3 regions of the Cytobacillus sp. BC1816 genome follow, and region 2 is predicted to be linked to each of the others. Evidence: riboswitches for the same ligand, from Rfam matches in the RefSeq annotation. Region 2 holds a riboswitch; each other region holds the start of a gene.
The links. A riboswitch is a leader RNA that binds a small molecule or an ion and turns the genes downstream of it on or off. The one in region 2 is predicted to bind thiamine pyrophosphate.
Positions count from the first base shown of each region.

Region 1 (10,245 bases), 2.1 Mb from region 2:
ACTGTAACGTGAACGGCAATCAGCAAAAATAAGGGCAAATGCAGCATACTTTCATAAGCGGTGCTCTATTGCCTGAATATCATGGTACCGGCATTCATTTGCACTAATTTGACCTTTTCACCCCGATTAATACTTTCATATAATGATGCGGTCAGCTCAAAGGATTTGCCATTATCTAGCCGAATCCAATATTCTTCATGCGTGCTGAAGTTGCTCAAGTAATTATCAACCGAAGTCTGCCGATATTTTTCCTCTATTTCCCCTTCGAATTCAGCAATTTTAGTTTCCGCAGCCACAAGTCCTGAAATGAAGCCATAATAGACCACCAGCATGACGGCTGCCACTTGAATATAGAGGCCTGATTCCATCCACTTTTTCAATTGTTCATCCCTCTGTTTCTATTGTATGTTAGTGAGCTACCCTCAATAGAGTGGGATAAACCTTGGTATTTCAAACGTCAATACAATAAAAAATGCCCAAATTAATGGGCATTTCTCATTATTTTATTTACTGCATCATATAACTTCTCGGCTGCTTTTTCAGGCGAATCCGCCTGGCTGATTGCAGAAATGACAGATACACCGTCTGCTCCTGCCTCAATAAGAGGAGATGCATTTTCAGAAGTAATTCCGCCTATTCCTACAACCGGAATTTTGATGTCAGCAGATCTTAATTCTGTCAAAAAGGAAAGTCCCTGAACGGCTTTGGCATCAGCCTTTGTGGATGTCGAATAAATAGGCCCAATGCCAAGGTAATCTGCGCCTTGACGGATCGCTGTTTCCGCTTCCTTCATGCTGTGCACTGAGACTCCCAGGATTTTGCTGCCAATTTTCCTGCGGACCGTATCGGCTGTTTCATCGTCCTGGCCTATATGGACGCCATCTGCATTTATTTTAAGTGCCAATTCGATATCATCATTGACAATAAAAGGAATACGGCTCTCTTTGCAGATTGCCTGAAGTTTTTTTGCGAGCGATTCCTTTTCTTTACCATGAAGGCATCCTGCTCCTTTTTCACGGAATTGAAATAATGTAACGCCTCCTTGGATGGCTGCTTGAAGGACTTTTTCAGGATTTTGATGGCAATTTGTGCTGCCCATTATGAAGTATACTTTTAATAAGTTTTTCATTGCCTGCGGATTAACAGCCATATACCTCAGTCTCCTTCTTCCTTCTATTGAACGCCCAGTGATTGGTAGGTCCATGACCGCTGCCAATTCCTAAGTCATTTTCAATTGCTGCCTGAATGAATTTTTTTGCCCGATCAACAGCCTCTGGCACGGTATGACCGTCAGCGAGGCCAGCGGTGATGGCAGCCGAAAACGTGCAGCCTGTTCCATGTGTGTTGGCTGTTTGTATTCTGCTGCTCCGAAATTCCGAAAAACTTTCTCCGTCAAAAAGAAGGTCTGCTGCAATGTCTTTTGCTTCTTCATGACCGCCTTTTATGATGACGTTTTTCGCTCCAAGCTGCTGCAGTTTTTTTGCTGCTTCTCTTTTGTCCTCTAATGAACGAATCCTTATGCCCGTTAAAACCTCTGCCTCTGGAATATTCGGGGTAATCACCATAGAGAGAGGTAAAAGGTGCTTTTTCATTGCTGCTATCGCTTCATTCTGAAGAAGACTTGCTCCTCCCTTTGCAATCATCACTGGATCTATGACGACATTTTTCCAGCCGTATTTCACAATTTCATTGGAAACACTCTCGATTATATCTGCACTAAAAAGCATTCCTGTCTTCACAGCGTCAGGTCTGAGGTCTTCACCTATCGACTGAATTTGAGCAGAAACTGCCTCTGCTGTCATTGGATAAACTCCCTGAACGCCCTTAGTGTTTTGTGCTGTTACCGCAGTCAAAGCAGACATGCCGAAAACACCGAGTTCCTGAAATGTTTTTATGTCTGCTTGAATGCCCGCGCCGCCGCCGCTATCCGAACCCGCTATGGTTAAAGCTTTGTTCACTTTCATTTATAATGCCTCCTATCCGATCATTTTTTCAAAAGAGCCATATGATTCAACATCTGCAGCAGAAAGGTTATATAAGCTATTCAAAAACTCTATTTGGAAAGTGCCTGGGCCTTTGCCACCCGTTTTTTCTGCTGCAATTTCTGCGGCAGAGCCATAAACGACCAATGAAGTTACTGCCGCTTTTACAGGATCCTTTTCAACAGCAGAGAAAGCGCCAATTATTGAAGTAAGAAGACATCCGGCACCCGTTACTTTCGTTAGAAGAGGATGGCCATTGTTAATGGCATAAATAGATCTTCCATCTGAAACGATATCCTGTTTACCTGTAATAACAGTGACTGCACCAAGTTCTTTTGCTGCCGACTCAGCAAGCTCTGAAGTGTTCCCTGCTGCTTCAACTGCATCTACGCCCTTAATACTCCAATTCTGTCCTGCCGCGTTGGCAATTTCTGCAGCATTCCCTCTTATGATGGCAATATCTAATTCTTCTAATATTCTTTTAGCTGTTTCTGTGCGATAGGCCGTGGCGCCGACACCAACCGGGTCAAAAATGACTGGCACCCCATGCTGATTTGCTGATTTACCCGCTATGAGCATACTTTTTACTTCTTTTTCAGTCAGTGTTCCCATATTGAGAACCAGTGCACCAGCTATTTTAGCCATGTCAGCTGCCTCTTCATGTGCATATGCCATCACTGGTGATGCCCCTATTGCCAGGAGGCCATTTGCAGTAAAGTTGGTTACCACCACATTAGTAATATTATGTACAAGAGGGTTTGACTCTCTTACTTTTTCCAATAGACTGCTAAACTCCTGAATCTTCATCTAAAATCCTCCTTTAATTCATAACTAGTCCGCCATCCACAACCAGATTTTGTCCTGTAACTGCCCTTGCCCATGGAGAAGCGAAGAAGACAATCGCATCAGCGACTTCTGCAGGATCTGTGATTTTCCGTAATGGAGTGGAGTTTTCAATAATTTTAAAGACTTCTTTGGATGTCGAAGCACTGGCGTCTGTCATTTTTAACAAACCGCCCGATACCATATTTGCAGTAATTCCATATTGGCCCAGCTCATTCGCCATATTTCTGGTAAAGCCTAATAAAGCAGCTTTGCTGGTCGTATAGTCATGATAGGGTACCACTGGATGCTGGAATAGATTGGTGCCAACCGAAATGATTCTGCCAAACTCCTGTTTTTTCATATCTTCAAGACCTGCCTGAACTGTGTTCAATGCTCCCAGAATTGCACCTTCCAGCTGGTTTTTGTAATCGTCCCATTGAATTGTTCCTGCATCTTTTTTAGAAATAGGGTCAAATTGAAAGTTCACCAGTGCATTATTGACTATGGTTGTAATGGGACCTCCAAAGCGTTCCTTCGTCTCTTGAAACATGGATTTCACTTGTACCTTGTCCCGAATATCAGCACGAATGGCAATGGCTTTTTCGCCAATTTCCTTCTGCAGATCATGGGCTTTTTCCTCGCTATTGAAATAGTTAATGACAACTTTCGCCCCTTCCCTCGCGAATGCTTTTGCTGTTTCTTTGCCCAACCCTCTGCTGCTGCCTGTAATAATGACAATCTGCTCGTTAAGATTCATAGAAAATCCTCCTTATTGATAGCCAATTCATCTGTTTTTGAGAACAAAATAAAAACCAGATCCGCAATTGGACCTGGCTGAATAATCTAAGAGAATGAACACGTTCCCCGCAATTACTACTTTCCTACGCTGGTATGATCCAGATCAGGTCCGAAGGGTAAAAAACAGTCCGGTTTCTTTCTCAGCCCGCGCATCGGGCACCCCTAGCAGTAAAACTATTAAGTTGGCTGTTTTCATCTTAGCCTGAAACGTTGAATCTGTAAAGTCTTGCAATTCTGCCTGTTCCTCTTTAAGGTGTAATTAGAAATACATAACTTGGAGGAATAAAAGAATGGCTGAACACCAATTCCATTTAAAAGCATATTGGCCTGGACTTCGGAATGATGTTGGAGAAATTGAAATAGGCCAGCTGAAAACAAAGGTCTCCATTCCGCCAGAAATGGAAGGACCCGGAATCGGGACAAATCCGGATGAAATGCTGCTGGGAGCGGCTGCAACTTGTTATATTATTACCCTCGCCGCTATGATGGAACGAAGCAAACTCGAAAAAGAAAACCTTACGATGGAATCAATTGGAATTGTGGATGTAACCAAAGGAGTAATCACTTATAAGAAAATAATTCATCGACCTGTTATCTTGTTAAAGGCAGGAGCGACAGAAAGGGATCATTCACTGGCGCGAAAGCTGGCGCAAAAAGCTGAAGCGTCCTGTATGATTTCCAGGGCGATTAAAGGAAATGTAGAAGTAGAATTGGAAGAAACTATCCTAAATGCCAAAGAAACTTCGAAATAAACCAAAAACCGGCATGACTGCCGGTTTTTATTCTTTAAATAGCCCACTTTCGGATTGCCTGAGCAACACCAGCTTCATCATTAGTTCCCGTCACAGCATTGGCTGTTTCTTTCACAATATCCTGCGCATTTCCCATTGCTACTCCCCAGCCTGATTCCTCGATCATGGCAATGTCATTCAAGCTGTCACCCATTGCCATTACATTTTCCATCGAAATGCCCAGAAGCTCTGTTACCTTCTGGATCCCTCTGGCTTTATTGATGCCCAGAGCATTTACCTCAATATTAGTTAAGCTGGAATTTGTAATCTCCAGATCCCCTTTTGTTTGAAGCTCTTTTTGAATGAGTTCCCTGATTTCATCATCTGATATATCAAATCCGAATTTAAGCCATTCATGGTCATGAATATTTTCAGGCATTTCATTCGTCCAAACCTGTTCGCAGCTGGTCGCCCAGAAATTGGTCTTATGGGACTGGGATAGATTCCACATCCACTCCATTATTTTTGAATCAACAGGAGTCCTTGAGATTGATTCACCATCAGGGCCAAATATTTCACTGCCGTTGACTGTGATCAAGTAGGAGTTCAATTCCAAAGAATCGGCATGGTCGCCTGCCGTAAGCCTGGATCTCCCAGTGCTCAAAATAACTTCAATCCCTTTTTCCTTTGCCTCTCGTATGGCCTTACGGTTTTCTTCAGGAATTTCCCCTCTGGAATTCAACAAGGTTCCATCCATATCAAGAGCGATTAATTTGATCTGTGGAGCAATATTTGATTGTGACATAATAATCTCCCTTCTTTCTTGCACAATATAGCCATTATATAAATAAACAATCCTCCCATCAAAAACAAAGCACTTGGACAGAATCATTTTTTCAATATAGGGATTATTATTCCCAATCTAAAAGTATAGGCTGGAATTACTCATAAGAACAAGTGATGTGATGATGAATGCCTCCCATATTATTTTTGCTCCTTCTGTTCTTAACCTATTCATTGACGTGGTTTTAATTAATCAGGATTAAAGTGAATAAATAATCAGGAGGAGACTAAATGGTTTGCGCTTTTTTAGTATAATCTTAATAAATGCCAAAAAGTTGAAGCGATTTTCTTGCATCTGTCGTCTAACTGTCAGTCAAACAAAAGGCAGCCGGAATCGGCAGCTGCATTTAAGCAAGGAGGCAGTCATGTGAGCCCTGATGATTATGTAAAACGGTCAATTGCTGATCAAGTAGACCGTGCACTCGTTCTTGAAATAATCATGAATGAGTATGGAACCGTTTTGAAGAGATTGATATACAGCTATGTGAATGATTGGAATGCGGCCAGCGATTTAACACAGGATACCTTTATTACTGTTTACGAAAAGCTGGAAAGTTTCCAGCAAAGATCTTCCTTTAAAACGTGGATTTTCACAATTGCTATTAATAAAAGCAAGGACTATCTTAAAAGCTGGCATTACCGCAATATGGTCATGAATGAAAAGGTTTTTTTCCTGAAAAAGGCTAGAGAAAAAGATCCGGAAGCATCATTTCTTGAACGGGATGAACATCAAGAATTGCTAAAAACGATAGAGTCCCTCACTGTAAAATACCGGGAAGTATTTCTTCTCCATTATTACCAGGATCTCAGTCTGGCTGAAATAAGTGAGACCCTTAATATTCCTCTTTCCACTGTTAAAACAAGGCTGTACAGAGGACAGGAAAAAGTGAAGAAGTTACTATCTGCTTCAGAAAGAGGTGAACAGCATGGCTGATCTGAATCAGGATGTGAAGAAAGTATTGAATGCTGCATGGACGAAAGATTCTGTTTTCACTGAAGAGGAAAAACAGAGAGTCAGAAACCGAATCGGCACTTCTGCTGTTAAAGGCAGGAAAAAAGATTATGTTCCAAAACTTCTTTCTGCAGCTGCAGCTGTTGGGTTTATCGTATTGATTGGAGGAATTGCCGGTATTCAGACAGATGTCTTTAACAAGCAAAATGGACAGGAGGCCGCCATTGCAGATAAAGATTTTTATCCCGGCCTTGCAGATGGTGCTATGCTAAATAACTGGAAGCTGAATAATTTCGAGAAGGATTCATATGGCCACTTATCGGCTGCTTTTACAGGCAAAGCAAAGGTCACAGGAACTCTGGATTTCCGGGAAGAAACAGTATACTTTCTGCCTGATCATGATTCCTTAAAATTACTGCCGCTCATGGATGGGCAGAACATAAAAATAACTTTTAATGAGACAGATCAGGAGATGTTAAAAAAGGTGTTTGGTATAACTGAACCTATTAAAGAAGAGAGTGTTTCTTTAATAATTGGTGGATATCGCGCTGCGGAAGGCATTGTACATCAGGCTGAAATCCTGGAGGTGGTAATGCCCAAAGAACCTCAATTGGAAGCTGTTCCTTTCCATATGGCTGTAAATAATACTAAGGAACTGGTCCTCCTTGAGCCATTAAACCATGTGTATAAAGAATTTTCATTAAGAGGGACGGATGAGATCTTAAGAGGATTAAGCCCGGCAGATGTATTTCAGCTCTTCTTGTTTGCAGAGGAAACTGAGGATTACTATACTCAATATGCATTGTTTAACCATGATCCAGATATTGAAAAACCCTTCCCTGCCCTGAATGATTACCTAAAAGCTAAAAGTGAGTCACCATCTATCCCAGAAGAACAGACATTATTGCATCGAGTGAAGAACGCCGATTTAGAAGAAGTCATTATCGATGAATCTTCAGCTTATATTTCCATAACTGAAGAAGAAGGGTTTGGCTTCGGCCTCAGCAAAAATAATGACGGAATATGGAAAGTGAACTGGATGCCAATCCAATAAACCCGCTGAGCTTGTACCCCTGATGGTGCAGGCTCTTTTCGCTTACCTAAATAGGCCGCCAAAGAACACGATGATCGCTAAGACGGATGAAAGAAACAGGGTGAGGATAATGGAAAATAATACATGAAAGCCTGCCTGCCAGTTTTGGACTTTCTTTAAGACAAAAACACTTACGAGGAAGACAAGGACTGTCAGGAGCAGGAGGAGCGAAAATGGACGATGGCCGATTTTATTCAGATAAATATCATACAGAGGCGAAAAACCCAGCAGTAAAAATAAACCGAGACATATAAACGATAAGATGAAAACAAAATGGCTTAATTTTTCCGGCATGGTTAGTCCCCCTTCTATAAAATGATTTTCTCTATAATAAATTGTATGAAAACATTTGATTATATAAAACTTGTAATTCATTCATTGTTTTTATATGGTATAAATATCTTTAGGTATACTAAATAAAAAGAAGGTTGTTTTGTGAATAAGAATTTATTGATCACCTTTCTTACTGCTTTATTAGGTGCAGTATCATTTTCTTTATTGCATATTCCGGTTGCCTTTTTGCTTGGTGCATTGACTGCGGTTATGATTGGAAGCCGGCTCAGCAGGATTCCGTTTTATTGGCCAGCCGGATTTCGCGATTCCGGGATTATCATCGTCGGATACAGCATCGGCCTTTCTTTTACACAGGAAGCGGTCCTGCTTATCCTGCAGAAGCTCCCTTTTATTTTGCTCGTTACCGTTTGCATGGTTCTGTTTAGCGCCCTTTCTGCACTTCTCATTGCGAAATTAATGGGCATCGACTATCCCACAGTTTTGATCGGCAGTATTCCCGGAGGCCTGTCTCAAATGATTCTTCTGGCAGAGGAAGTCAAAGGAATCGATATTACAGTTGTTACCTTTATGCAGGTCGCACGGCTGACCATGATCATATTTATCGTCCCTATACTAGTATTCGGACCTTGGCTGAATGTCTCCAGTGGTCCCGGTTTTGAAGCTGCAGAACCTTTATGGGGTGATTTATTCCCTGGCATTATACTCTTTGTCTTCGTTTCTTTTGCCGGCATTATCCTAAGCAAACGACTGAAGCTCCCTACTCCGTACCTTCTCGGTCCGATCATGGGAACAGCAGTCCTTGTTATTTCCGGTATAAACGGACCTGAACTCCCGCCAGCTGTTTTGGATTTATCCCAGCTATTAATAGGGGCTCACATCGGCTTAATGATGAAACCTGAAAAGCTGGCCAATAAATTTAAAACCATTTCATTGGCTGCCTTAAGCGGCCTGCTTCTCATTACGGGTTCGGTGCTGCTTAGTTTTATGATTATGCACTTTTTTCACCTTTCCCCTGCTACCAGCTTTTTAAGCCTTGCCCCCGGAGGCATGGACCAAATGGCCATAATCGCCCATGAAACAGGAGCAGACTTAGCCATAGTAACAGGCTATCAGCTATTTCGGCTGTTTTTTATCTTCTTTGTAGTACCTCCATTTTTAAAATGGATCTTTGTAAAGTTTAAGAAATTGGCACCCTCAAGCTAACAAGAAGGGACTGCAGGCTGCAGTCCCTTCTTTTGCTATTATTCTAGTTAATGACTATGGCCTGTGAACCCATCAGCTCCCAGGCTTCGATAAATTGCTGTTTGGGCACCTTTTTATTTTTTGTGCCATACGGGTCGTTAATATAGATATATTCCTCGTCATATCCGGTAATTGCAACACTATGCATCTGGAATGTCACATCAACTGGCCCGCCCGATGTATCCCAGGTTTCGAAGGATGCTGCGGGAGTTAGGCTTGCAGTTGTTATAATCCAGACCGGCGAACCTTCTGCAATTTTTTCAAGCAGCACATTAAAGGGCTTGCCAGTCAGATTCTCAGCACGTTCAGGAAAATACTTTTTAGCCAGTTCGAAAATCGGCCCCTGGTAAACGCCTAATCCTGGTCCATCCTCCATGTTGCCGACAAAGCCTTCATTTGGATTCCCGTATTCACCTCCGCTGTATCTAAGCGGCACCCGGTTAATTTCCTGTGCTAATTTATTTTTAGAAACTTGAATGCCTTCATAACTTATAATCATTGCTAAACTAGTAATCTCACATCCATTATACAGACGGGGATTATCCATTTGATTGTACAATGGGACATCCAGGAGAACGGATTTCTTCTGAATTTCCTGCTTCACAATCGGTACATGGTATGCCTCCGCATGCGGAACTGCACTATAGTGAATTTTATTTTGTTTTGAAGGTTCACTGCTCCCCATCTTTATACTTCCAAAGGTCAGCGTCAAACCAACCCCGGCAGCAACAGACACAGCGATAATTCTATTACCCAATTTACCTACTCCCTTTAAATACTTGCAGTTTTTCTATATTCTAGTTTGTCAACATAAATTTCATTGTGACATACCAGTCCGTATATGACAAATAACTTGCTGACTGTCAAATTCTTCATGTTTTTTTGTCAAAATGGATCCTTTTTGCTTTTTTCTGATGAATATCGTCTTCTTTTGAAAGCTTTTGTCAAGCGGCAGGAAAACACGGGATATCATGCTGAATAGTTAGTAAGAAGTTGTTTCGGAACTGGCATCCGAATGTTTCAGAATCTATTCTTTATGAAAGGGCTGAGTAAAATGGAAACGCAATATATGAAAGCTTATACAATTAAAGAGGTTTCGAAAATGCTGAATGTGCCTCCTGGAACACTAAGGCAATGGGAAAAGGATTTAAACGGACTTCTGCTTATTCCCCGTTCAAAACAGGGAGCCCGATTTTATACAGACCATGAAATCGCATTGCTTGAAAAGGTAAAGCAGATGCGGGATAAAAATCTAAGCAAGGATATGATCCGCGAATTAATGCAAAAACATATGGACTTTGCTTCTGGAACCGGCTCAGAAGCAAATGAAACATCCTTGGCGGCAGTGAATCAGGAAACAGCATTACATACAGAGCATCAGGCTGTCATGGACACCGAAATGTTCATGGCATTGATGGATAGTTTCAGGGACAGTTTAATTGCAGATGTCAGAAATGAAATTCGCAGCGGCGTTCGAAAGGAAGT
Region 1 is NZ_CP195611.1:2,544,892-2,555,136, forward strand. Features, by position in the region: gene ACR42H_RS13085 (hypothetical protein) at 66-380, opposite strand; gene thiE (thiamine phosphate synthase) at 482-1,150, opposite strand; gene thiD (bifunctional hydroxymethylpyrimidine kinase/phosphomethylpyrimidine kinase) at 1,140-1,964, opposite strand; gene thiM (hydroxyethylthiazole kinase) at 1,977-2,789, opposite strand; gene ACR42H_RS13105 (3-oxoacyl-ACP reductase) at 2,803-3,564, opposite strand; TPP riboswitch at 3,669-3,779, opposite strand; gene ACR42H_RS13110 (OsmC family protein) at 3,896-4,357, shown strand; gene ACR42H_RS13115 (Cof-type HAD-IIB family hydrolase) at 4,392-5,141, opposite strand; gene ACR42H_RS13120 (sigma-70 family RNA polymerase sigma factor) at 5,547-6,113, shown strand; gene ACR42H_RS13125 (hypothetical protein) at 6,106-7,185, shown strand; gene ACR42H_RS13130 (hypothetical protein) at 7,228-7,518, opposite strand; gene ACR42H_RS13135 (AbrB family transcriptional regulator) at 7,660-8,721, shown strand; gene ACR42H_RS13140 (C39 family peptidase) at 8,765-9,517, opposite strand; gene ACR42H_RS13145 (MerR family transcriptional regulator) at 9,776-10,245, shown strand, end outside.
Region 1: linked by a shared signal. The riboswitch ahead of ACR42H_RS13105 (3-oxoacyl-ACP reductase) and the one ahead of thiW (energy coupling factor transporter S component ThiW) in region 2 are both predicted to bind thiamine pyrophosphate.

Region 2 (10,245 bases):
AAACAAAGAAGAGCTGCTGAGAGATCAAGAATTGCTGGCTAAAATTGAAAAACGTTTAGACGAAAAATACACAAAGGTGAAATAAGGGAGGGTGTTTAGATGGAATTATCATTAATACTTGAATATGGATGGGTATTGCTGCTGCTTGTGGCGCTGGAGGGTTTATTAGCTGCTGATAACGCGCTGGTGCTGGCGATTATGGTTAAGCACCTTCCGGAGGAGCAGAGGAAGAAGGCTTTATTTTACGGGTTGGCTGGAGCGTTTGTTTTCCGCTTTGGATCGTTATTTGCGATTTCATATTTAGTAGATGTATGGCAGGTTCAAGCCATTGGAGCACTATACCTTCTGTTTATCGCGGCTAATCACATATTAAGAAAATTCCTTGTGAAAAAAGGCGAGGAAGAAGCAGGAGTAACGAAAGAAAAGAAACAATCTGGTTTTTGGGTGACAGTATTTAAAGTTGAGCTGGCTGATATAGCTTTCGCTGTAGATTCCATTCTGGCAGCGGTAGCTCTCGCCGTGGCTCTTCCGGATTCAGGACTTGGCCATATAGGCGGACTTGACGGCGGAAAGTTCTTTGTCATCTTTGCAGGCGGTATGATCGGATTGATCATTATGCGTTTTGCTGCAAACCTCTTTGTGGATCTGCTTCACAGGAGACCTGGACTTGAGGTTGCAGCATTTGGTATTGTCGGCTGGGTTGGTGTCAAATTGGCTGTCTATACCATGTCCCATCCGGCGCTGGCGATCCTGCCTGAAGGATTTGCCAAGTCGACCGAATGGAAAGTTACTTTCTATGTAGTCTTAATTGGAATAGCACTAGCTGGATGGTTCCTTTCCAAGGAAAAACAGGAAGTGCCGGCTGAAGAAAAAGCAAGCTGAATCAAGCGGGGCGGAGTATATCCGCCTTTTTTTATGTAGATGATCATTCAATCAAACGTTTGATTGAATACCCATGAGCCCGGGGCTTGCCTGCCATTCAGCTTTCAGGATGCTCATTTCTATCAAGTTCCAATATATATTTCTAACTTTATTGGTCTGCCTAAGAAGTCCTTCTTTTTGGAACCCTGCCTGCTCGTAAATCTTAATAGCAGGCAAATTAAAATCGAAAACCCCGAGACTGATTCTATTTAATTTCAGCTCTTGGAACGCTAAGTTCAGGATTTGATGAATCATTTCTGAAGCATACCCTTTCCCCCGTGCTGCGGGGCAGATGAAAACCTTGCCGATCCTCGCAGTTTCGTTGATACGGTCAACTCTGCCAAGGGAAATGTGACCGAAGATTTCATCGTTTGCCATAACTTTGTAGATATATTCCGAGCTGGTTTCCAGGTTTGCAGAGCTTATATACTTAGCAAGCTGCTCATGATTAAGGGGGAATTTGAAATGGGCACCGCTCCACTGAACCATTAATTCTGGTGTGCTGATCCAGCTGATGAGCAAATTGAAATCTTTTTCTGTAAAAGGTTCTAATTTTATCATGGGAATCTCCTTCTTATTATTAATCTGAATGGTTTTAATCTCAGTTTTTCAACCTTTTTCCCATGTTGTTAAATGACTTTATAAATGGGGAAATGGCTGTATCTATCGGCATGGTCTGTAAATAGCAGCAGGGCTTGAGGTTTATTTTCTTTATTGACCTCTATGCAGCACGTTACATGCGCCTGTAATAAACATTTGGATCCTCCTTTTCTATTGCTGTTTTTTACCTATTGCACAGAGTGCAGGAAAAATCCTTCTAATTATGCGTGAAATGAAAGTAATGAGTACATATTAATTTAAAGAACTATAAGGAAGGAGCGAATGAGTTGTCTAGAAAAGATGAGCAAAATAAGAAACAGACACAAGGCCCAAAAGAAGAGAGGGAACTTGTCAATGAGTTTGGAAAATATAAAGGGGATCAGCCGGTTCCGCAGCCTAAGGATTATGATGAGATAGAGTATTAAAAAAAGCAGGATAAGTCCTGCTTTTTTTATATTTAAGTCTCTGGCCTTAGATTATTTTAATGCTAAGGGAGCTTAATCCTCCTAGTATTATCCTCTAAACTATAGTTAAGAAAAGCAAGAAGGGGAAAATGTATGAATGGAAAAATTGAAGTTAGTTTTCATGGACTTATCATTTTAATAGCATTGTATACATTGTTTAATTATATGCCGACACTTTTGCCGGTTTATAAATGGATTATGATTGCAGGCATGGCTGTCATATTAGTGATGGACTTTTACTTTTTTGCTGCAGGCAAGTTATCCCGATTGAAATACAGCAGACTGGCACTGATTTATATGTTCAGTCTGCTGTTAATTGTTTTTATGACCTTTTATTTAACAAAGATACTTGTTCTGACTGATGCCTATGGGTTTGAGAGAATGCTGAGGGAATATGAAGCGGAGGGCAAGCTCATCTTTTTCTTGGTTTGCTTTTTACAGCCCATTCTTTTGCCGATTCCTGAAGCCGTAACACTGCCTGCCGGAAGTGCCGTTTTCGGTCCCGCTGCTGCTGCCTTTCTTGGATTCACAGGTACACTTTCGGGGATTATTGTTATGTTCTTGACTGCAAGGATAGGAGGATTAAAGCTTGTAGCCCGGTTTATTAATGAGCGGCATCTGATCAAATACCAAAAATACATGGAGAGAAATGAAAACACCATATTAATGCTGCTGTTTGTTATTCCGATATTGCCAGATGAGATCATTTGTGTTGGAGCAGGTATAGGTGGTGTTTCATTTAAAAAGTTCCTGGGAATTGCGTCTATTTCCAAAATGGCAACTTCCTTGCTGCTGGCTTACTCACTTTCATGGGCCAATGCCTTATCTTTATCTGGCTCACAGCTTTTATTAGTCGTTTCGGCTGTGATAGGGGTATTCTACAGTGTATCTCACTTGTATAAAAAGAAGAAGAATAGTAACTATTAAGATTGTCTGTAACCTTTAATGGTTGTTTCTCCTATCTCTGTCAGCGAAACTATTCAGGCATCGATAGGATCACTCTAGATAGATGCGAAGATTCCCGATGCTTTGGCAACCAGCTGATCCTGGTTGTTATAAATCAGGCAGTCTGTGTGGTTGAGGGTGCGCCCTCTTTTCACAAGGTGAGCATTGGCGATAAGAAATTCACCTGTCGCACCCTTTAGGAAAGTGACCTTTAAATCAGCTGTCACTACGGATTGCATCTGGTTTTCATCCGGCTCGAAAATATTCCCCATCGCTACATCCGCAAGAGTGGAAATGATGCCTCCATGAACCAGTCCTGCGCTGTTAATAAAGAGCGGCTGGATTGGCAAAGTAACTTTCATTTTGCTTTCACTGACTCTTTCGTAATGGAATTTCAGAAAATCATCAAAAGGCTGTTTGATTTGCATTTTGTACACTCCAATTCATTAAGTTAAAATGTTTATTCACAATTTTTTGTGAAATCCCTGCTTATTGAGCTTAATTTGTATAGGAAAGGCTGCATTACTGCGAATTTATGATTTTATTACATGGTTTCTTAAAATCCAAAAAAGTGTTATTATTTTCAATAAATTCAAAAAAAGGCAGGGCTGGAATATGTCAAAAGTAGAGAATATTAGTTTCGCAGAAAACTTTCCTATTTCATTTAAGGAACTGGAAAAAGAAGCAGAGAAAGTGATGGGAGCTGGCGGATTTGGCTATGTCCAATCAGGAGCAGGGGGAGAAGAAACGCTGAAAAAGAATATCGAATCCTTTGCAAAATACTCAATTGTGCCGAGAATGCTTAGAGATGTATCAGTACCGGATACAAGTGTGAATTTATTTGGAAAAACATATCCTTATCCAGTTTTCCTGGCACCTATAGGAATGCAGCGCCTTGAACACAGTGAGGGAGAGCTTGCATCTGCCCGTGCAGCAGCTTCGTTTGGAATTCCTTTTATCCAGAGCACGGTATCCAGTTATTCCATTGAAGAAATAGCTGATGCAACAGGCACGAGTCCAAAATGGTTCCAATTATATTGGTCCAATTATGAAGATGCTGCGTTCAGTATGGTGCGCCGGGCGGAGGCATCAGGCTATGAAGCGATTGTGTTAACAGTAGATACGGTGATGATGGGGTGGAGGGAAGCTGATCTAAGAAACAATTTTTCACCTTTAAAGCTCGGCTATGGAAAAGCAAACTATGAGAGCGATCCAGTCTTTATGGCCACTCTCCATGACGGTGATGTAGTTCAGGGAATCCTTGATAATATCCATCATCCAACATTGAGCTGGGAGCATATTGCAAGGTTAAGAGAGAAAACAAGTCTGCCGATTCTATTAAAGGGTATTCTCCATCCGGAAGATGCCAGGCTGGCCGTTGAAAAGGGGATAGAGGGAATCATAGTCTCCAATCATGGCGGCAGGCAGCTTGATGGAGTGATTGCGGCGATTGATGCGCTTGGACCGATCGTGAAGGAAGTCAAAGGACGAATTCCAGTATTGTTTGACAGCGGCATTCGCCGCGGTTCCGATGTGGTCAAAGCACTGGCATTAGGAGCCGACGCAGTTTGCCTGGGACGGCCGTATGTGTACGGTTTGGCGATTGGCGGGCAGGCTGGAGTTGAAAATGTGCTTGCCAACTTTATTGAAGAAACGAAAGTGTCGCTTTCTCTGGCAGGAGTGGGGAGTCTAAAGGAGCTGGCAGGTCTGCAGCTAATTAGATAGTTTCTCAGCAGAAATTGAAGAGCGCCTATTCCATTCCATCAAGAAATGTATTTAAGCAAAAAGAATGATGACAGCGACTGAATATTTTGTTAAGCTTGAGATAGCTTATCAAACTAAATATCTATGCAACTACTAGGGGTGCCCCGAATGTGAGGGCTGAGAGGAAAGCGCGTTATAGCTTTCTGACTCTTATGGACCTGATCTGGTTAATGCCAGCGGAGGGAAGTAGGATTTGACTATATGTCAATTCATATACTTAAACCAAGCCAGGTCCTTATGGGAATCTGGCTTTTTTGTATACATACTTCTCATCCTGATAAGCAATCAGGCGGCCATTTAGAAAGGAGGTTTAAATGAACAGAACCCGATTGTTAACTACGATGGCTTTATTTGTGGCAATTGGGACACTGGGATCCCATTTGCTCTGGTTTCCGGCAGGCATAGCCAAGGCCTATCCAGTTCAGCATGCGGTGAATGTATTGGCAGCGGTGACGCTTGGACCCCTGCCTGCAGCAGCTGTGGCATTTATGATTGGCCTGCTTCGTAATTTGCTTGGATTCGGGACGCTGCTTGCCTTTCCAGGCGGCATGATCGGTGCGTTTTTGGCAGGTGTGCTTTATTTGAAGTTCGGCCGGAAAATATGGGCTGCTGTTGGAGAAGTGGTAGGTACCGGCATAATCGGTGCATTGTTTGCAGTCCCTTTTGCAAAGGTTCTCATGGGGAGCGCAGCTGGGGCATTCTTCTTTGTGCCGCCATTCCTGGTCAGCAGCGTTACCGGTGCGGCCATAGGCTGGATGGTTTTGGCGAAGGTTAAAGAGAAGAACTTGGTTCAGAATATGTGATGATTTTGGGCCTGAGAAGCTAGATGAGTAAGCAGATAAGAGGAGATCAGCATAGCAAGCTGATCTTATGAGCGATTTTCAAGAGTTATGAGCGAAATTTAAAATTTATGAGCGATTTTCAAGAGTTATGGGCGAATTTCGAAATTTATGAGCGATTTTCAAGAGTTATGGGCGAAATTCAAAATTTATGAGCGATTTTCAAGAGTTATGGGCGAAATTCGAAATTTATGAGCGATTATCAAGAGTTATGGGCGAAATTTAAAATTTATGAGCGATTTTCAAGAGTTATGGGCGAAATTCAAAATTTATGAGCGATTTTCAAAAGTTATGGGCGAAATTTAAAATTTATGAGCGATTTTCAAGAGTTATGGGCGAAATTCAAAATTTATGAGCGATTTTCAAGAGTTATGGGCGAAATTTAAAATTTATGAACGATTTTCAAAGAGTTATGGGCGAAATTCAAAATTTATGAGCGATTTTCAACAGTTAAAAGCGAAATCCAAAACTTATGAGCGAAAAACGTCAAGTTAGAAAATCGGTAAAAAATTTAAAATAAGAAAACTGCTAGGGGCGCTACGGCTGAGATAAGGAGCTTTTCCTTTGTCCCTTGGAACCTGATCTGGATAATGCCAGCGCAGGGAAGCAGTGAGGACCTCGTTATATATCCTCATGCTTTTTCCCCGGCAGCTTCTGTAATTAATAAGGAGGCTATTTTTTATGACTTTTTCAGAGATTCTGCGCAAGGAAAATGAAGATTTGTTTCAGCTGATATTTGAGCACCCATTTGTCCAGGGTATCGGGAGAGGGGACGTGCCGAAAGAGGCACTGGCCCATTATATTAAAGCGGACTTTGAGTATTTGAATGCGTTCATGCATATTTATGGTATTGCCATTTCGAAGTCAGCAGAGCGTAAGGATATTGCTTATTTTAATCAGCAGATAGAATTCGTATTGAACAGCGAAGTACATCCCCACCATAATTTTTGCCAGCAGATTGGCGTGGGTTACGAAGCATTGCAGGGTTATCCGCTCCCTCCAACAGCTGATCATTATGTTAAGCATATGATGTATCATGCTCACACCGGCGGCATGGGTGAAATCCTTGCTGCATTATTGCCTTGTCCATGGACTTATTGGGAGATTGGGCTTGAGCTCATGAAGCAATATGAGCCAGATGAGAACCATCCGTTTTATCCATGGATCTCATTTTATGCAAATTTAAGGGTCGAAGCTGTGACCATGAATATGAGAAACCGTTTGGATGAGCTTGCTGATGCGGCATCACCGGAAGAAAGGCAGCGAATGAAGGATGCTTTCCGAAAAAGCTGCCAGCTGGAGCTTGGCTTCTGGGAGATGGCTTATACCTGCGAAGAGTGGCCGGCGGGCAATCCTGCAGCAGTAAGATAAGAAAAGCGCAAGCGCCTCGCTCAAAAAGGAACGCAGACTAAGAGCACCACCTCCTGTGGCAACGTCTGTGCATGACCCACATCCTCCAAAAAGCTGTCGCTTTCGGTCGTGCGATGTTTAAGCTGTCGAAGCCTTCCTTGTCCTGTGGGCCTCAAGCACAAGACGAGCCTCCCGGAAAGGCGTTCTTTGCCTTTTGGGTGGCTTGCCCAAAATGTGGAGGCGGCTGCTCAGGATCCGCAACTAGACAAGCTTGTGACCTTGAGGGGGTAGCCAGACAGTTATCGACGTTCAAAATTTTATACTTTCTTATTTAATAAGAATAACGCCTGCACCTGCTTTATGGCAGTGCAGGCGTTTTTTCAAAATCCCATCTGTAATGAGCGGTAATAGGAGTCTTAAAAGAAGAGAGTTTTACTTCCGCTGCAAATGGTGTGGAGTTATGTATGACGTATGGAATGCCATCTTTTGTCCGTTTGTCAGAAATGATTGCAACATGGTCGAATTTAGGAGAAAGGAAAACCACGATGTCACCCGGCTGCCATTTCTGAAGGTTCTTAACATCTCCTGGAATCAGTTCTGTTGTTAATGACTTTGCGAAGCGGCTAAAAAAGACATTCTGATTTGGCACCCTCCTGAAATCAATGTTTGGATCCGGACTGCCTTTCACTCTTGAATACAAGTCCGTATTCTCGGCAATATCCTGATCAATAAGATCCTTTATAGAAACATCAGCCCCCTGGAATCCCCTCCAAATCACATCTGTACAGACACCCTCGCCATCGGGCGGATAGCCCCCCGCATAGTAGGCACTTTTATATTGCGTACGCTGATCCACTTCTTTTCTGGCTGTCAGGACCATATCAAGCGGATCGGCACTGCCGTTTTGATTTGAATCGGCTTTTGAATAATCAGCAGGCACTGCCATTTTCGCAGCCAAAGGATTTTCAAAATGAATGCCGATGGAATCCAGAATGATTCCGCCTCGAAATAAAAGAATGAATAATAACAGTATTCCGATTATGGAAGCGAACACTCTTTTTATCATAGAGGCCTCCTCATTTATTTTAATGATTAGACGGTACCATTTTCCAATATGTTACATGGGGGTATGATAAGATTGATATAAGAATATATAAAAGAGGGGATATCATGGCTCATCATATAGGGATATCGGGAAGTGTCATCTTGTCAGACAGCAAGCTGTTTCATGAACTTTTTAAACGTCATTTGCCGCATATTGAGATAGGCGAATTTCAAGATGAGGAATCCTTCCGTTGTTTTATTGAAATGCTGGGCAAAACAAACAAAAGCTTTGGTCTTCATTCGCCTCTTTTCCGGGGACAAAGCAAATACGATCTGCTGGAAAAGATCGGTATGAATCCGGAGGAAGCCTGGGTCCAATTTGAGACGGAAGTGGAAAGAATCTCCCGGCTTGGAGCTGAATACATATTGGTGCACTTCCCTTACTTTAAAAAGGAAACCAGTGGGAATCCGGCAGAGATCATTGAGGAGGGACTCAAGAAACTCAGTGCGCTTCAAAGAAAATATGGGATTATGATTGTGTGTGAACCTAAATTGGGATTCAAGCAATCGCCAGCAGGGATTCATTATCTTGACCACTTTCCTGTAGAGACATGGAAGAAATACGGACTTAGCCTCTGTGTCGATATAGGGGATTATATATTGGCCGCAGGCGAGGAGGCCATAAATTATATAGAAAAATGGTCCGAGTTTGTGAGAGTGGTTCATTTACATAATGTTGAATACCAGGGTGATAAATATATTTGGGTGCCTGTGCATCCATCTCATGAGAATGATAGCAGTCATCATAAAATTAAGAAGCTGATAGATTTTTTAGCTAAAGAATGCAAGGATGTATTTTTTGTCATGGAATACACTCCACACACGAACCCTCCGGAAAAGATGGTAGAAGAAGGAATCGGATGGGCAATAGAGGTGATCGAGGAAGGATCTGTTAGTTAGGGAAGCAGGGCGCCTGGCATTAATTTTGTGCAGGTTGAAAATGAAAAGTTAATGATATTACTTATTATAGTAAGTATGGGAAATACCTTGTATGTATACTAATATGTGAAGTTATTCACAAAAAAAGAGGAGGTTAATTTATTCTTATGCTGGGATTAAAATTAAAAACGGCCCTGCAGGCTTCTATTCTTTTTACATTTTGTTTTTGGCTTCTTTTTTTCTTTTCTGAAGGGGGACTGTTTTCTTTCTTCCTGATCATGATTTTTTTATACTGCCTTTTCGGAAATGTGATATACGGTGTTCCAGTGTCGCTGCTTTCTGAGCTTTTTACTAAAAATCTAGCAGTATGGCGGTTTCCCGCGGCGGCATTTATACATACCTTTTTGGCTTCGCTCACTTATTTTATTATGGAAGGGTTTGCTTTTTACATATTTTTTGCTGCGGTGCTTTTCTTTTTAGTGGACGAGTGGCGGAAATGGAACCGCGAGATGCCAGGCGGCAGGAGGGTTGCCTTGAACGCAGCAGCTTTTCTTATCGCTTGCCTCCTGCCAATGGGGTCTTTTTGGATGCTTCAGCAGGCTGATCTGGAAGAAAAAACTCATGATCTTTATCTGATTCCAAAAGGGTATACAGGTCAGGTAAGAATTGTTCATGAAATAGGTAATGCCCCTAAGCCTGAGACAGAAGGGAAATACGATGTAGTTCGGGTGAATGATAGAGGATATGCCATTACCTCTTTACCGCAAAGTGAAGGATATATTGATGACTTGTACTATTATGTGGATGAAAAGGGGAAGCGTGAAGCGATATCAGAAAGCTGTATTTCACATGGCGGATCAGGCGGTGTACAGGGAGATGGATATGAATATTCGTATACCTATTTTTCGGTTGGCTGTGAGGACATGGATGACCAAGGAAATGGCCCTGGTATTGAGGATATTCTTTATGAAGAGGGTTTGATCAATCAAACGTTTGATTGAAATGGAAAACAGCCTGGAAATTCCAGGCTGTAATTTATTTATCGGGAGTCTTACTTCTAAAGCCCAGCAGATTGAAGTTTCACTTTAAAGTTGGGATAGCTCTTATGGAATGTACAGTTTCAGGCGTTTTTCTGCCGGTGCTTTTAATTGAAATGAAGATGGCATAGTCCAATGGGCAATAAACTTTTGCCAGATAGGATTCAATGTGTTTTCTTAGACTTAGTATAGCTTCTTCATTATTAAGCTGTTCAGCAATGTGCTTGTCATTAATGACAAGCACCAGATTTTTCTCAAGCAAATAGTCCAAATTAATTTCCTCTTGTCCGGGGAGTGAGGTATGGACCAGAATCGGAAGTTTCTTTTGCAGTGCTTCACTAA
Region 2 is NZ_CP195611.1:431,294-441,538, forward strand. Features, by position in the region: gene ACR42H_RS02220 (FbpB family small basic protein) at 1-85, shown strand, start outside; gene ACR42H_RS02225 (TerC family protein) at 100-882, shown strand; gene ACR42H_RS02230 (GNAT family N-acetyltransferase) at 934-1,482, opposite strand; gene ACR42H_RS02235 (hypothetical protein) at 1,809-1,946, shown strand; gene ACR42H_RS02240 (TVP38/TMEM64 family protein) at 2,079-2,912, shown strand; gene ACR42H_RS02245 (PaaI family thioesterase) at 2,987-3,358, opposite strand; gene ACR42H_RS02250 (alpha-hydroxy-acid oxidizing protein) at 3,546-4,655, shown strand; TPP riboswitch at 4,780-4,896, shown strand; gene thiW (energy coupling factor transporter S component ThiW) at 5,009-5,497, shown strand; TPP riboswitch at 6,054-6,155, shown strand; gene tenA (thiaminase II) at 6,215-6,904, shown strand; gene ACR42H_RS02265 (DUF1287 domain-containing protein) at 7,242-7,949, opposite strand; gene ACR42H_RS02270 (TIM barrel protein) at 8,054-8,887, shown strand; gene ACR42H_RS02275 (DUF6843 domain-containing protein) at 9,400-9,867, shown strand; gene ACR42H_RS02280 (MGDG synthase family glycosyltransferase) at 9,947-10,245, opposite strand, start outside.

Region 3 (10,245 bases), 1.1 Mb from region 2:
TTTACAGTTATGACAGGCGGGCTTGCTTCTGTGGCAGGATCTGTTTTGATTGGTTATTCCCTTCTGGGAGTGCCTCTAGAATACCTTTTGGCAGCAAGTTTTATGGCGGCACCTGCAGGTTTGATCCTGGCCAAAGTTATGCTGCCTGAAACGGAGGACAAAGAAGAGCCTAAAGAATTTGATATGGAAGTGGATAGCGATTCAGCTAATGTCATTGATGCAGCCGCAAAAGGAGCAAGCGTCGGATTAGAACTCGCTTTGAATATCGGTGCGATGCTGCTTGCCTTTATTGCTCTGGTTGCCTTAATTAACGGGCTTCTTGGATGGGCAGGAGGGTTATTTGGTTTAGAAGGCTTAACGCTCGAAACCATTCTCGGGTATGTTTTCTCTCCGCTCGCATTTGCTATAGGGGTTCCCTGGTCAGAAGCAGTGCAGGCAGGTAATTATATCGGCCAAAAATTAATTTTGAATGAGTTTGTTGCTTATTCTGCTTTTGCACCGGATATCCCAAATTTATCTGATAAAACTGTGGCAATCGTCAGCTTCGCTCTTTGCGGTTTTGCCAATATTTCTTCATTGGGCATTCTGCTTGGAGGGCTTGGAGGATTGGCGCCAAACCGAAGGCAGGACATTGCACGGCTTGGCCTGAAGGCAGTTGCTGCGGGTGCCTTAGCATCTATGTTAAGTGCTGCCATAGCTGGAATGCTATTTTAAAAAAATCATGTAAAAACTCCTCCCGCTGTTTACGGGAGGAGTTTTTCGTTCTTATTTTTTTAAATGATAGATAACGGATTCATACGGCCTTAAATTAATGGTCTGTGCTGCAGAAGGTGACTGATTGTAATTGGACAGTAAGATTTCACCCTTATATTCGTCAGCTTGAATATGTTCAGGGATGACAAATGATGTTTCTTTCCCATAAAAATTATTAACGACCAAAAGTTTTTCATTTTCACCATTTCGAAGATAAGCAAACACATCAGGATGATCCATAGAAATCAGTTCATATTCTCCAAACGTGATAATATCATATTGCTTGCGAAGCTCGATCAGCTTTTTATAATGATAAAAAATAGAATTCCCGTCCTTCAATGCATTTTCGGCATTTATTTCCCTGTAATTAGATGCAACATTAATCCATGGCGTTCCATCGGAGAAACCAGCATTTTCAGAACCATCCCACTGAACTGGCGTCCGGGAATTATCACGAGATTTGCTTTTGAGAATGTTTATAATTTCCTCTTCGTCCATTCCCTTTTCCTTAAGGATATTATAAACATTCAGTGATTCTACATCTCTGTAGTCTTCAATGCTTTCAAAGCCTGGGTTTGTCATGCCAAACTCCTCACCCTGATAAATATATGGGGTCCCCTGCATCATATGAATGGCTGTCGCTAGCATTTTAGCAGATTCACGATGATATTGTCTGTCATCACCATATCTTGATACAACACGGGGCTGATCATGATTGCACCAGAATAAAGCATTCCAGCCTCCGCCTTTGTACATTTCCGTCTGCCACTTGGATAAAATCTGCTTTAACGCCCCAAAATCAAATTCAGCAAGTGCCCATTTCTCCCCATTAGGGTAATCCACTTTTAAATGATGAAAGTTGAAAGTCATGCTCAACTCTTCCCTCTCAGGATTGGAATACTTTATACAATGATCAATGGAAGTGGAAGACATTTCGCCAACTGTCATACTATCGTATTTTGAAAAAACATGTTCATTCATTTCATGCATAAATTCGTGCACACGAGGTCCGTCTGTATAGAATCTTCTGCCGTCACCCGGAGGCACAGACCCGTCATCATCGGGATAATCCTGGTTTTTAGAAATCAGATTGATTACATCAAGTCTGAATCCATCTACACCTTTTTCAAACCAGTACTCCATCATGTCATACACTTTTTGGCGAAGCTCTTCATTTTCCCAATTTAGATCCGCCTGTGTGACATCAAATAGATGGAGATAGTATTGGCCGGTTGCTTCGTCATATTGCCATGCATTACCGCCAAATTTAGATTCCCAGTTCGTCGGTTCGCTTCCATCATCCTTAGGATCCTTCCAGATATAAAAATCTCGGTATGGATTGTCTTTTGATTTTTTAGCTTCCTGGAACCATTGATGTTCAGTGGAAGTATGGTTTACTACAATATCCATAATGATTTTAATATCCCGGTTATGTGCCTCTTCAAGAAGCTTATCAAAGTCTTCCATTGTTCCATACTCTTCATGAATGCTGAAATAATCACTAATGTCATATCCATTGTCACGCTGCGGAGATTTATAGATTGGTGTCAGCCAAACGACGTCGACACCCAACTCTTTTAAGTAATCAAGTTTGGCAATAATTCCAGGGATGTCTCCAAGCCCATTCCCTGTCGTATCGTTAAAGCTTTTCGGATAAATTTGGTATACTACTGATTTTTTCCACCACGGTTGTTTCATTATAATCACACCTGTTTTAGTTTTTTTGAAATTGAGTTTTTTTAAGCTGTTGGCTTATAAATGATGTATTATGCTTATTATTCTGCCCGTTGATTTCCGCTGCAGGCATTCACTTTCCGCTCCTATCCACACAGTGGTTAAATTTAGTTGGCTGACTATAAAATTTTAATACTATATTTAATCAGTGATCATGGTACTCATCAACATTTTATCTTTTAGCTGTTAAAAAGAAGGACCTGTGCTTCATAGGGGCGCAGCTTAATTATTCTGCTAACTTGTGTATCTTTATAATTCCCTATCAGCACCTCAAATTTCTTCTCCTGGATGTCAGCAGGGAGTTCGACTTCGGGGTTTCCTCCATAGAAGTTGCACAAAACAAGAAGAATCTGATTGCCCAATGTTCTTGTATAGGCGTACACCACACGATGGTTATCAAGTATTAGGTTATACTTGCCGTAAACAATAATTTCATTTTTCTTTCTGAGTTCAATAAGCTTTTTATAATAATGAAAAACAGAGTCAGGGTCATTCAAGGCCTTTTCCACATTAATGTTTTTATAGTTAGGATTTACTTTTATCCAGGGGATTCCATGCGAAAATCCTCCGTGATCGGAAGAATCCCACTGCATTGGTGTCCTGGCGTTATCACGTCCTTTGGCATAGATGCTTTCAAGGGTCTTTTCCTCTGTCCAGCCACCATTAAGAGCTTCTTTATAAAAATTTAGTGTTTCTATATCCCTGTATTCTTCAACACGTGAGAAACGGACATTCGTCATTCCAATTTCTTCGCCCTGATAAACATAAGGAGTTCCCTTCATCATATGAAGCAATGTTGCGAGCATCTTAGCCGACTTTTCCCTATACTCTCCGTCATTACCGAATCTTGAAACAGAGCGAGGCTGGTCATGGTTATTAAAATAAAGACTGTTCCAGCCAACTTCATCCAGCTCATTTTGCCATTTTGTCAGATTAGCTTTTAAGTCACGCAGATCAAGGGGTTTAAGATCCCACTTGCCACCCGGCCCGTTATCCAGGCTAACATGTTCAAATTGGAAGACCATATTTAACTCATTGCGTGATTCTCCTGTATATTGCCTGGCCAACTGAGGAGTTACACCAGGCATTTCACCAACAGTCATAACATCATACTTTGATAAGGCCTTTTCATTCATCTCCTTCAGGTATTCGTGAATTCTTGGACCGTTTCGATAATACCTGCTTCCTGAAGCATATTTCTTACCCGGCTTTGGTTCATCATCAGGAAGTCCCTCCTCTTTGGAGATAAAGTTAACCACATCCATTCTAAATCCATCAATGCCTTTTCCGAGCCACCAAGTCATCATGCTGTATATTTCATTTCTTAGTTCTGGATTATCCCAATTTAAATCTGGCTGTTTCTTTGAAAACAGATGCAAATAGTATTCTCCTGTATGATCATCAAATTCCCAGGCAGATCCGCCGAAATTACTTCCCCAGTTATTCGGCTCTTTTCCATTCCTTCCTTCGCGCCATATATAATAATCCCTGTATGGATTGTCTTTTGATTTCCTTGACTCTGCAAACCAGATATGTTCGTCCGAACTATGGTTCACCACCAGGTCCATAATGAGTTTAATCTCTCTCTTATGCAGCTCTCGGAGAAGTTCTTCCCAATCTTCCATTGTTCCAAACTCCATCATAATGTCCTGATAATCGCTGATATCATAGCCATTATCATCATTTGGCGATTTATAAACTGGCGAAAGCCAGACTACATCAATCCCAAGCTCCTTCAAATAATCCAGCTTGGAGATGATTCCCTGCAAATCTCCTACTCCATCTCCATTGCTATCCATGAAGCTCCGAGGATATATTTGGTAAACTACACTTTCTTTCCACCAATGCTTCTTCATATGTGGACCTCCTATATTTACATTTTTCTGCAATCCTCGGAAAAATGGAGATACCATGGAATTTTAGAACCCCATGGCATCAATCTTTCTATTCTGCTTTTTTAAATTTCGAGAAAGCTAAAGTCAATACAAAAGGTACGACAAGTGCAATACCCATTCCGATAAAGAAAGCACCCCAGTTTTCCGCAAAGATGGAGAAGAATGCAGGCAAGCCTCCTACTCCTATCGACGGTGCCTTAACTCCATTAATAGTGATGAAGATTCCTGCAATTGCTGACCCAATAATCGCTGCAAAGAACGGGTACTTAAAGCGAAGATTTACCCCAAACATAGCCGGTTCGGTTACTCCAAGCCACGCTGATACTGAAGAAGTAAGTGCAAGCCCTTTCAGCTTTTCGTTCCCTTTGCTTAACAGCATCATGGCAAAAGCCGCGGAACCCTGTGCAATATTAGACAGTGCAACCATCGGCCATAAAAACGTGCCGCCAATGCTCCCAATTAACTGCAGGTCAACTGCCAGGAAGGTATGATGCATACCAGTGATAACGAGAGGAGCATATAATCCTCCGTAAATCAAGCCTCCAAGGGCTGGAACAGCATCAAAGATTCCTACAACCCCATTTGTAATCCAGCTGCCGATCGTGAATGTAATCGGTCCAATGGCAATAAAAGAAAGAAATCCAGTGATCAGTAATGCAATCGGCGCGACAGTCAGAAGCTGAAAAGCATCAGGAATTCTTTTTCGCAGAAATACTTCTATCTTAGCCAATACGTATGAAGCAAATAATACAGGCAATACCTGTCCCTGGTAACCCACCTTTTCAATTTCAAGACCGAATAAATTCCACTTCGGAACTTCTCCTGCTGAACCATAGCCCCACGCATTTAAAAGATCCGGGTGCACTAGCATCAAACCTAGCACAATACCAAGAAGTGGACTTCCGCCAAACCGGTTCACAGCACTCCATCCAATCAAACCGGGAAGGAATACGAAAGCAGTATTGGCTATCAGGTTAATGATGCCAGCCAGATCAGCCCAGTTTGTATAAACTTCAACAAATGACTTATCATCGAAGAAAATATCCGGTGCTGTCATAATGTTGTTGATCCCCATCAGCAAACCAGCTGTTACAATAGCTGGGAGGATTGGAATAAATATATCTGCAAGAGTTTTAATGCCGCGCTGCAATGGATTTAAGTTTTCAGCAGCAGCACTTTTTGTATCTTCTTTTGACGATTCGCCAATTCCTGTTGCTTCTGTCATTTCTTTATACACTTTATCAACGAGGCCTTGTCCAATGACAACCTGGTATTGTCTATTTGTGGAAAAAGAACCTTTCACAATATCTATATTTTCGAGCTTTTCTTTATTGACTTTTCGTTCATCTTTTAAGGCAAAACGCAGCCGTGTTACACAATGAGTAGCCGCTGCGATATTATCCTTTCCCCCTATAGCTTCTACAATTTGCTCTGCTGACTCTTTATTTGTAGCCATTCTTCGCTCTCCTCCTGTTACCGTTTTCATATTAAAGAAAAAAACAGTTATAAGGTTCTTATTTATTGTTCTCGCCCTTAATACATCTATCTATTGACGCAAACCAACTTGTATATACATGAACTGTTTACGCTTTCATTCTATCTTGTATATACATGTTAGTCAACATTTTTTTCATTCACTATTTTATATACCCACTCAATCGCTTCAGAAGCCAGAAAATAAAAAAACCGGCTTCGAGACTAATTTGTCTGCAAAGCCGGTTCTAAACCTATTGAATCGGTTATTTCCTTTTATCATCGTCATCATCTTTTGTGAGTTCACGGGTAGATTTCTTAAATTCCTTTAAGGTCTCTCCGAAAGCTCTCCCTATTTCAGGAAGTTTCTTAGGACCAAAAATAATAAGAGCCAGAACCAGGATGAGAATTAAACCTGGAATACCGATGTTTGATAACATGCTGAACACTCCTTATTTATCATATCGCTTGAGGCAGTAATAATCATGTTCATTGTCCATTATAGTGGATTGGCTAAAAAAATCATAGCATGAGAGCTATTTTTATGAATTCTCGTTTTTTCACTATTTAAGTGCTTTATCAAGTTCTTCCAGCACTTCACCAATTTTGCGATTATGGATCACATCATCAGCATAGATATCGAAATCTGTAGGTTCCATATTAATAATCACTAGTTTTGCTCCGTTTTGTTTGGCTATGAGCGGAAATTGATTTGCCGGTGTTACAGTCAAGGATGATCCCAGAACAATAAAAAGTTCTGCCTTTTCTGTTTCATCTGCTGCGAAATCTAAAGCTCCCTCAGGTAGCATTTCCCCAAAAAGGACTACTGAAGGACGGAGTACACCACCGCAACTACATTGGAATTGTCCATGCAAATACCCCTCGCTCGGGAACTCTTTTTTACATTTCTGGCAATGGAGTGTCTGCAAATTCCCATGGAGCTCTAATAGATTCTTGCTCCCAGCCAGTCCATGAAAACCATCCACATTCTGGGTTATAATGCTCTTAATAATATCTCTCTTTTCCCAATCTGCTAGAATATAGTGTCCTTCATGGGGATTGCACTCCTTTAGCCCGATTACCCTGTGCCGATAAAATTCTATAAACTCGTTCACATTTTCATTTAGTGCGTCTGTACTGGCTATTTTTCCAGGATCTTTCACACTCCATAATCCATTATTGGCAGACCTGAAATCAGGCAGTCCGCTTTCCGTCGACATTCCTGCTCCAGTTAATATTACTGTATAATTTGATTCCTTCAGCCATTGCTCAAGCAAAGATATCAGCTCCCAATAAGGTTTTGTCACAGGTTAAATAGGACTTCCATTTATTTCTCCAAGTGAAATGTTTATGTCATGTTAGATATGCGGTAAATACTAGATTATAACCTTTTATGCGAATTATCAATATAGGAGTGATAGCTATGCCTAAAATAGAAACGACAGATTATAAGGACGGATATAAAAGATTTTCTTCCAGGGCCAAACGGTATGCAAACGACCCTGAAAAAACAAAAGGACTGCTAAGAAAGGCGACACTTAAAGCAGATAAAAACAAATCTTCATTAAGTGATATATGGGAAAAGTTTCAGCTTCTGACCGATTTAGTTAAGGCTTGGTCAAAAGGCGATTACCGGCACATCTCAAAAAAATCGATCATCTTTATTATTGCTTCCATCCTATACTTTGTGTCCCCTATCGACCTTGTTCCAGACTTTTTAATTGGGATGGGGATCTTGGATGATGCAGCAGTCCTTGGCTTCGCCGTAAGCCAAATTACAGGTGAACTTGAGAAATTCAAAACATGGAAAGACGGTCGGACTATTGAAATGAAATGAAATAAATATCATATGCTGTCGTTTTTGATATTATTTGCTATAATAATGATGGAAAGTATTCATGCCTGTAAAAATTAAATAGCAAGAAATGTAGGGGAACCGGTATGCCGGTTGAGACTTCATCCTTATGATGATGACCCTTTGAACCTGATCTGGCTAATACCGGCGTAGGGAACATATTCTTAAACATACTTCATGTTTTTTATATGCGTCCCGGTTTATGCCGGGGCGTTTTTATTTTTTCAGGGCAAACTATCATTGACTTTCCTTGTTACATAAAAGCTTATAGGAGGTTTCATTATGAAGAAATGGATTGCAGCTATCACTGCGCTGCTTATTCTTTCAGGATGTGCCGGCAATGGCCAGGATGCTCAGACTGGAAATGAAGATACAGACAGCAAACAAGAATTGAAAAAAGTTACTGTTGTACTGGATTGGACGCCCAATACCAATCACACTGGCTTATATGTCGCAAAGGACAAAGGCTATTTTAAAGAAGAAGGACTTGATGTTGAAATTATAATGCCAGGTGAAGCAGGTGCAGATCAATTGACTGCATCAGGCAAGGCGGATTTTGGTGTCAGCTATCAGGAAAGCATCACGGAAGCACGTGTACAGGGTGTTCCGCTTGTATCGATAGCAGCTGTTATTCAGCATAATACTTCCGGTTTTGCATCCCCTGCTGAAAAAAACATTAAATCGCCAAAGGATTTTGAAGGAAAAACCTATGGCGGCTGGGGAGCTCCTGTGGAAAAATCGGTAATAGACTCCCTAATGAAAAAAGAAAATGCTGATGTTGATAAGGTCTCCATTGTTAACATGGGGGATGCGGACTTCTTTACAGCTGTTAAAAGAGATATAGACTTCGCATGGATTTATTACGGATGGACAGGTGTAGAAGCAGAGCTTCGGGGGGAAAAGATTAATATGGTCTACCTTACCGACTACTCAGAAAAACTGGATTACTACACGCCTGTCCTGGCAACCAGTGAAAAAATGATTGCAGATAACCCGGATACCGTAAAAGCTTTTGTTAAAGCTGTATCCAGAGGTTATGAATTTGCAATCGAACAGCCTGGCCAAGCATCAGATATTTTAATCAAGAATGCTCCTGACCTGGACAGCGAACTGGTCAAAAAAAGCCAGGAATGGCTATCCTCCCGATATCAGGATGATGCTTCCAGATGGGGTGAACAAAAGCTTGCGGTCTGGGAAAACTATGCAGACTGGATGCATGAAAATGGTCTTTTAGATAAAGAATTAGATGCCGGCAAAGCATTTACAAACGACTTCCTGCCGGAATAAGGAGAGTCTAGAAATATGGCAAACGCACTTGTAAGCATTCAAATCATTCCAAAAACAAAAGATGGGGAAGATGTTATCCCTTACGTCGATGAAGCAATTAGTATTATTCAGCAATCCGGTGTCAAGTACGAAGTACACCCCCTCGAAACAACAATGGAAGGCGATTTAGAACATTTATTGAAAATCATTGCCGATATGAACAAAAAAATGATTGAAAAAGGAAGCCGAAATGTAATCTCACAGGTTAAGATTCTATATCAGCCGGACGGTATTGAAATGAGTGATTTAACGGAGAAATACCGCCCATGATAAATGTGTTAAGAAAAGGATGGAGGCCGGCTTCGGTTCTCCTCCTTTTATTCATTGCTTGGGAATTGGCGGTAAATCTGGCAGAAGTCCCTGCATGGCTCCTGCCCCCGCCGACAGATATTGTTCAGGAAGCGATTTCGGGCTGGGAGGGCTTCCGTTTTCATCTTCAATCGACAGTCATGCTTTCTTTATTAGGATTTGCCATTGGCACCGGCATAGGATTACTCACAGCTGTTACACTGCATTTATTGCCTTTTATAAGGGAGTCGGTTTACCCTCTCCTTATACTTTCACAAAATGTGCCTATAATTGTTCTGGCCCCTTTGCTGGTTGTTTGGTTTGGTTTCGGCCTGCTTCCAAAGCTGATTGTCATCACACTGGTTTGCTTCTTCCCCATTACTGTTGCAGCATTAGATGGCTTTCGTCAAACCCCTGATGAATTTAAGCATTATATGCTGATGGCAGGGGCCAGCAAAGGACAGCTGTTTTGGAAGCTGGAGCTTCCCTATTCCCTTCCTTCTTTATTTTCAGGGCTAAAAATCTCCGCAACCTATAGTGTGATGGGGGCTGTAATATCCGAATGGCTCGGAGCTAAAGCTGGAATAGGAGTTTATATGACTTTGGCCTCTTCTTCATTTCGGACAGACCGTGTTTTCGTTGCCATTTTTGCGATTATGCTGTTAAGCTTGCTGTTTTTTGGAGGCATATTACTGGTTGAACGTTTGCTTATTAAATGGAAGTCCCGGGAGAGTGCCAGGAAATGATACAATTATCTGTTGAACATTTAACAAAAATTTTTGATACAAATCAGGTTTTAAATAATTTGAGTTTCCATGTAAATGTTGGGGAGTTTGTTTCGATTTTAGGTCCATCAGGGAGCGGAAAGAGCACTATTTTTAATCTGATTGGCGGCATGCTCCTGCCTGACGAAGGCAGCAT
Region 3 is NZ_CP195611.1:1,507,675-1,517,919, reverse strand. Features, by position in the region: gene ACR42H_RS08025 (NupC/NupG family nucleoside CNT transporter) at 1-714, shown strand, start outside; gene treC (alpha,alpha-phosphotrehalase) at 766-2,451, opposite strand; gene ACR42H_RS08015 (glycoside hydrolase family 13 protein) at 2,667-4,343, opposite strand; gene treP (PTS system trehalose-specific EIIBC component) at 4,432-5,838, opposite strand; gene tatA (twin-arginine translocase TatA/TatE family subunit) at 6,122-6,295, opposite strand; gene ACR42H_RS08000 (NAD-dependent deacylase) at 6,419-7,132, opposite strand; gene ACR42H_RS07995 (YkvA family protein) at 7,279-7,692, shown strand; TPP riboswitch at 7,775-7,883, shown strand; gene ACR42H_RS07990 (ABC transporter substrate-binding protein) at 7,993-8,997, shown strand; gene ACR42H_RS07985 (thiamine-binding protein) at 9,013-9,306, shown strand; gene ACR42H_RS07980 (ABC transporter permease) at 9,303-10,070, shown strand; gene ACR42H_RS07975 (ABC transporter ATP-binding protein) at 10,067-10,245, shown strand, end outside.
Region 3: linked by a shared signal. The riboswitch ahead of ACR42H_RS07990 (ABC transporter substrate-binding protein) and the one ahead of thiW (energy coupling factor transporter S component ThiW) in region 2 are both predicted to bind thiamine pyrophosphate.